2 regions of the Arenicella sp. 4NH20-0111 genome follow, and region 2 is predicted to be linked to the other one. Evidence: riboswitches for the same ligand, from Rfam matches in the RefSeq annotation. Region 2 holds a riboswitch; the other holds the start of a gene.
What was found. Region 2 has a riboswitch for thiamine pyrophosphate ahead of thiC (phosphomethylpyrimidine synthase ThiC). Riboswitches for the same ligand answer to the same signal wherever they lie in the genome.
Positions count from the first base shown of each region.

Region 1: linked by a shared signal. The riboswitch ahead of ABWW54_RS02455 (TonB-dependent receptor) and the one ahead of thiC (phosphomethylpyrimidine synthase ThiC) in region 2 are both predicted to bind thiamine pyrophosphate.

Region 1 is NZ_BAABWF010000001.1:582,507-585,932, reverse strand. It holds gene ABWW54_RS02455 (TonB-dependent receptor) at 1-1,344, opposite strand, end outside; TPP riboswitch at 1,395-1,501, opposite strand; gene ABWW54_RS02450 (glycosyltransferase family 9 protein) at 1,867-3,006, shown strand; gene ABWW54_RS02445 (TonB-dependent receptor) at 3,185-3,426, shown strand, end outside.
Region 2 is NZ_BAABWF010000005.1:54,067-57,492, forward strand. It holds gene ABWW54_RS11680 (CsiV family protein) at 1-144, opposite strand, end outside; gene ABWW54_RS11685 (YheT family hydrolase) at 201-1,226, shown strand; TPP riboswitch at 1,284-1,381, shown strand; gene thiC (phosphomethylpyrimidine synthase ThiC) at 1,547-3,426, shown strand, end outside.

The DNA of each region.
Region 1 (3,426 bases), on a different contig from region 2:
GTTGTATTCTAAGGCGATGCGTCCCCCCCACAAACTTTCATCTGGGGACGCCTGATTACCATTGTTGTCTCGATATTGTGTGTCGCGGTGTTCAAGCCTAAGTCCACTGGTCAAAGCAAGTCGATCAGAAAGAGGGAGTTGTATTTGTCCGTAAATCGCTGAGTTTTTTGTGTCTAGAACGCTATTAAAGTCGCCTTCATTAAAGGTATACACACGGTCTAACTCGATTTCTTGGTTTCGGTGGTACACGCCGATTACCCAGGTGTCTGATTTAATGCGTGCGTCAAAACTTACATTTTGATTCTCGCGTTGGTAACGGTCAAAGCTCGAATAGAACCAATCAAAGCCAAACAAGGAGGTATCGCAGGCTGTACCGTTACAAATTCCCAGATGGCTCCAATCTTCATCGTAGCCATAGTCTAAATCAGAATCAGCGGCGCTTAATAGCCCTTCAAATGACAAAGCATCGGAAATTTCATAGATAACTTTAACCGAACCAGCGTTTGTTTTTTGCCTGTCAAAACCCGGCTCATCCGAATACGTCTGTCGTGTATTATCGAGACTAAAGGCATCGTATCCGTTATCAACGTCTGCTAAAAAAGCGGTCAAATCGACTGCCAAGCGTTGGCCTAAGTCTGCTGTGTATCTGAATCTGGCGGTGGTTTCATCAATGTTGTTGGTGTCGTCTCTTTCGAGAAATACATCTTCTGTAAAGCCATCACTTTGATACCGCTTAAGCGCTATGCGGTAGCCCGATGTGTCTGAGGTCGGGCCAGAGACAACCGCACTCAGCTCTTGTCCACCAAAATCCTCAATGCCCGCGCTAATGTGGGTCGTTAGTTCGGTGCTGGGTTTGTTAGATACGATATTGATTAAACCAGCCAGAGCGTTTGCTCCAAATAAGGTACCTTGAGGGCCGCGTAAGACTTCAACCTGCTTGACATCTAAGGTGCTGGCGCCGGAGGCGATACCGGTGAAGTCGATGCCATCAATGACGACGCCAACCGAATTAATTATTGGATCTTGGAATTCACTGCGCTCGCCAATTCCTCTGATTTGTATAAAGCGACCTCGAGATGCGCCCGTCGCAAAGTTAACATTGGGTGCTAGATTTAAAAGGTCTTCAAGGTGTTGGGCTCCACGCGTCTCGATTGTGGAGCTGTCTATGACACTCACGCTATTCGGTAGATCTAGAACGCTTTCTTCGATGAATTCAGCGGTGACTATAATTTCCTCTAAGGAGGATTGTTGAGCGTGGGATAGGGGCGTAAAACTACACGCGATAGCAAGTAACGCGGTAACAGGCCGTAATCTAATTGTAGAATTACAGTTTACTAACTTCATGTTGGTCTCTTCTCTTTAACAGCATGTTGAGACCCGGTAGGCGAACGAGGTGGTCAAATAACTCCCATCCCTACGCCGGTGTTAGCCGGATCAGGTTCTTAGGGTTTTCGTCGTTGGACAATTCTCAGACTGTAAACAGCCTCCCCTTGGGTGCCTTAACTTCAAGCACGTCTATTCTAGCATGTTGAAACAGTACCTACCTCATCTTGCAATCACTAAGGTGATCTATTTGCTGATTTTAGCGAGATCAATGGAATGGGGTGATGAAGGTTTGCAAACCGAGCCTTGATATCGTAAATGTGGATATCTTTTTGAGAGCAGTGAGTGATGGTTTGCTTACTTTTCAATTCGATGGAGAATGAATCTTGGTCGAAAAAGAAGAGCGGTAATGTGAATCTACTAATTCGAGCATTTTCAAATAAAAAGGCGTATATTTACAGGCTCGCCTACGCATTAGTGCGTTGTGTAATACTTCTGTAACTTTGGCGCGTAGACTGCGGGTTTTCTATTTAGAGAGTAATAATGAACGCGTATAATCACGAAACTTCACCGCTAAACTCACCAACCGCTGAGACTGCAAAGATTTTGGTGGTGCGTTTTATGGCGATTGGCGACGTAGTATTGTCGTCTGTATTGTGCAATTCCTTGAAAAAGACATTCCCTAAAGCTCAAGTTGACTTTCTTGTTCATGAAGTCAGTGCCAGTCTTTTTGAAATGCACCCTTATATTGATAACATTATTCCTATCACATCCAGTGAACGTAAGAACCCTTTTAAGTACTGGCGTAAAATTCGAAATGTTACTGCCCAGGGCTATGATTTGGTGGTAGATGCTCAGTCTACAAATAAAAGTGAGTTCATCTCTCTCTTTGCTCGTAAACGTGCAATCTGCATTGGCCGCGTAAAACGAGGACGAGGATTTTTTTATACCAATAAAGTTGATCCTAAGGCTTCCGGCGGAAATAAAGTTGCCGAACGTTTACGTTTGCTCGAGCCATTAGTGGCGATGGGGTTTGATGTAAAGCGTGACGAGCGCTTTGTTATTAATACCCCAATGGCTCTTAAGAATGAGTTGCGGGCTGGTATGGAGGCGTCAGGTATTGATTTTAATAGGCCTGTATTTTTGATGTCTGTAACGGCAAAAGAGACTGATAAGCGGTGGAGCTCAGAAAAAATGCAAGGCTGGGCTCAGTATGCGATCGACGCCTATAAGGCTCAAATAGTATTGTTTTGGGGGAGCGTGGAAGAAAAGTCTGAGGTTGAGAAGTTTTACGAAGCCATGGGGCAACATCCAGATATCCATCCTTCCATCAATACTGACAGTTTACCTAAGCTTGCCGCGGCAATGTCTCATTGTGATCTTTTTTTAGGTAACGAAGGAGGCCCGCGTCATATTGCTCAAGCTTGTGGCCTTCCGAGCGCTTGCGTTTTTTCTCCAAGTGCCAAAAAAGGAGAGTGGTTGGTCAGCGATTCAAATTTACATCAAGCTGTTGAGTGGGATGATGTTTCTGAGCTTTCTACTAAGGAAATAAATGTCATTAATGCATCATTAGAAAGAGATAGTGAGCAGTACAAATTGCTGTATTTGACCATAAATTTGGAACATGTAACGAAATTGTTAGATGCCGTTGCGCTAGCGGCTGGCATACCTAAGAAGGTGTGAAATAGCGGTTTTATGTGATCAAAAAACGTCCTGGTGGTTTGAGTCTGTTTTGCAGTGAAAATAATGAGCTTTCTTGCTTGAGTTTTCATCATATTTTGTAAGAAAGGCATCCTTTACAAAAAAATGTCGTAATGGCATAAGGGCACTATAACAACATAAAATATAGTGAGAGCCTTAAATGAAATATACTCAGAAAAATCCGTTGATAGCGGTTTGTCCAAGAGCGATTCGTCCAAGCAAGTTGGCTGTCGCGATGGCAATAGTCACCTTTCCTTTGTTAACTCCCAGCGTTGCGCTTTCCCAACAAAATACCGTAGAAGGCTTGGACGAAATTGTCGTAACTGGGTCGCGTCGGTCTGAAAACCTACAAGACGTTCCCATCAATATAGCGGCGGTTAATACCGAACAAATCGAAGCATT
Region 2 (3,426 bases):
AACGACATAATCTTTAGCGATTGTCGTTTGAGAAACCCCTGTTAACAAAAATACGCCGATCAATAACACAGCACGTACTTGCATTATCAGTGAAAACGGCTTTACTCTAGCGCGTCGCAAAATAGGTCGAACAAATTGATTCATGTTTTTACAGCCTTAGCCCTCAGTCAAAGCTAAGTTTATCACCGAGCCATCGAAAAATGTCCCAATCAGCTGAAATTAGTAAAAAGCGTAATGTCCCACTGACGCCATTTGTACCACCTTTTGGGTTAAAGAACGCTCATTTTCAAACCATACTGTCTAGTCAAGGGCCGCGAAAGAGGAACCGAGATAAGCGGTTTAGTCGTTTTCAAAGCAAGCAGCGATCGTTGATGCTCAATGGTGGCAGCGGTGTGCGTCTTGAAGGGTACTATAATCGGGTAAAGGAAAGCATCGCCGACCGATTGGTTATCTTGATTCATGGCTGGGAAGGCAGCCATGAATCAACGTACATGAAGTCAATGGCCGCAACGATGTTGCAAAATGGCTATGACGTATTTAGGTTAAACATGCGTGATCATGGAGAGACTCATCACTTGAACAGAGAAGTCTTTAATTCAACCATGATTGAGGAAGTAATGTGTGCCATCGAAGACTTGCAGGCGCGGTTCGACTATAGGTCGACAAGTCTAATTGGGTTTTCATTGGGGGGTAACTTCAGCCTACGTGTTGCCGCTAATGCACATGATAAAAACATCGAGTTAGAGCAAGTTATCGCTTTCTGTCCAGTTGTTCATGCTGCCCAAAGCAACGTAGTCTTAAATGAAAAACGCAATAGCCTATATGGCAAGTATTTTGTGAAAAAATGGCGCACCTCGTTACGTAAAAAGTTGGAACATTGGCCTGAATTTGAGTTTGGAGATGAGCTGGAGCGTTTTAAAACACTGGATGAAATGAACAACGCTCTTATTCCCAAATACACTGGATTTACCGAATTGAGCAGCTATTTTGACGCTTATGCCATTGATGGCGACAAGCTAGCAAAGACAATCTGTCCTTGTTACTTACATTTCGCCAGGGACGACATGATCATACCCGTTGAGGGAGCCTCAATGATGGCCGACAATACTGATCTGCACGTCACCATCACCGATCATGGAGGGCATTGCGGCTTTATCATGAATTGGCAAGGAGATTCATGGCAGGACGTCAGAGCCTTGGAAATCATTCAACACTCGTCGAGTTAACGCGAGTGTCTAGTTTGCTTTTTTGATTGTAGTCTTGAATGCTTTGATGATATTCTCGCCGCAAGCTAGGGGTGCCAGAGTGATTACTCGGCTGAGAAACACCCTTATAACCTGATCCGCTTAGTGGCGGCGTAGGGAAGCTGCTAAGGCCGATAGGGGGTGACACTATCTCATTGGTCCTAATACGCTTGTTTTGCTCATTCATGAGTAAAGCTGAGTGTCGTGACGCATTTGGGTGCTTGTATTGGCTCAACTATAACGTTTCGAATGGCTTTCTTCGCTAATTCATTAAAGTTTGGATCGTAAGAGACGAGACAATAATGAGTAAAGAAGCCCTAACCACAGACGTCACCACCGCCCTACAGACCAGTAAAGCCCAAGCGAGCAGTTCAGCAGACCTTGCCAGTCCACGACACCAGTTTATTGAACGAACGAGCAAGTTGTCCGCTGAAGTGACCCAGCCAATTTCTGGATCTAAAAAAATCTATGTAGAAGGCTCTAGGCCTGATATACGTGTTCCAATGCGGGAAATTGCGCAACGTTCAACGCAATTAGAGGGGCAGGTCAGCAACGCTAAGACGCAGGGCGAAGCCGAAGCCGAAGAAAATCCTCCGGTCACTGTCTATGACACATCGGGTCCGTACACCGACCCTGATGTCCAAATCGATTTACTGAAGGGGTTAGCGCCACATAGGGAAAGTTGGATTCTTGAGAGGGGCGACACTCAGGTGCTTAAGGCGCCCAGTTCACATTACGCTCAACAACGATTGAATGACGATGATTTGGATCACCTTAGGTTTCAACACTTAAGGCAGCCTAGGCGTGCTCTCGCGGGTAAAAACGTCAGTCAAATGCATTACGCACGTAAAGGTATCATTACTCCGGAAATGGAATACGTTGCTATTCGAGAAGACCTTAAATTGCGGGAACTTAGGACAGATCCGCGTTATAGGACGTTATTAAAGCAGCATCCTGGACACAGCTTCGGTGCGGCCATACCTGAGCAAATTACACCAGAATTTGTCCGAGATGAAATAGCACGTGGGCGAGCTATTATTCCAGCAAACATTAATCATCTAGAGTTAGAGCCGATGATCATTGGCCGAAATTTCTTAGTTAAAGTGAATACCAATATTGGTAACTCGGCTGTTACGTCATCTATTTCAGAGGAAGTCGAGAAGTTGGTATGGTCTGCACGCTGGGGAGGTGACACTCTTATGGATCTGTCTACAGGGAAGAATATTCATGAAACGAGAGAATGGGTGATTCGAAATTCGCCTGTGCCTATTGGCACCGTACCGATATACCAAGCGCTGGAGAAAGTGAATGGCAAGGCGGAAGACCTCACTTGGGAGACTTTTAGAGATACCTTGATCGAGCAAGCCGAACAAGGTGTGGACTATTTCACTATTCATGCTGGAGTCAGGTTGAAATACGTGCCGTTGACCGCTCAACGAGTTACCGGAATTGTGTCGAGAGGCGGGTCTATTATGGCTAAGTGGTGTTTAGCCCACCACCGTGAAAATTTCCTGTATACGAAATTCGAAGAAATATGCGACATCATGAAGGCTTACGATGTTTCGTTTTCCTTAGGCGACGGACTGAGGCCAGGGTCTTTGGCTGACGCGAATGACGCAGCCCAGTTTGGCGAGTTAGAGACGCTTGGTGAGCTCACTCAAATAGCCTGGAAGCATGATATTCAGGTAATGATAGAAGGGCCTGGCCACGTCCCCATGCAAATGATCAAAGAAAACATGGACAAGCAATTAGACAGTTGTGATGAAGCGCCATTTTATACTTTAGGCCCACTAACCACCGATATCGCACCAGGCTATGATCACATTACTTCCGGTATTGGCGCAGCCCAGATTGGTTGGTATGGAACGGCAATGCTGTGTTATGTGACTCCTAAGGAGCACCTAGGGTTGCCAAATAAACAAGACGTCCGCGATGGCATTATTACTTACAAAATTTCGGCGCACGCGGCGGATCTCGCCAAAGGACATCCAGGGGCACAGCTAAGAGACAATGCTTTATCTAAAGCACGGTTCGAATTTCGTTGGGAAGATCAATTTAATTTAGGCTTAGACCCAGACAAAGCGCGAGAATTTCATGATGAAACCCTGCCCAAGGATTCGGCCAAAGTTGCTCATTTTTGTTCTATGTGCGGGCCAAATTTTTGTTCGATGAAGATCACCCA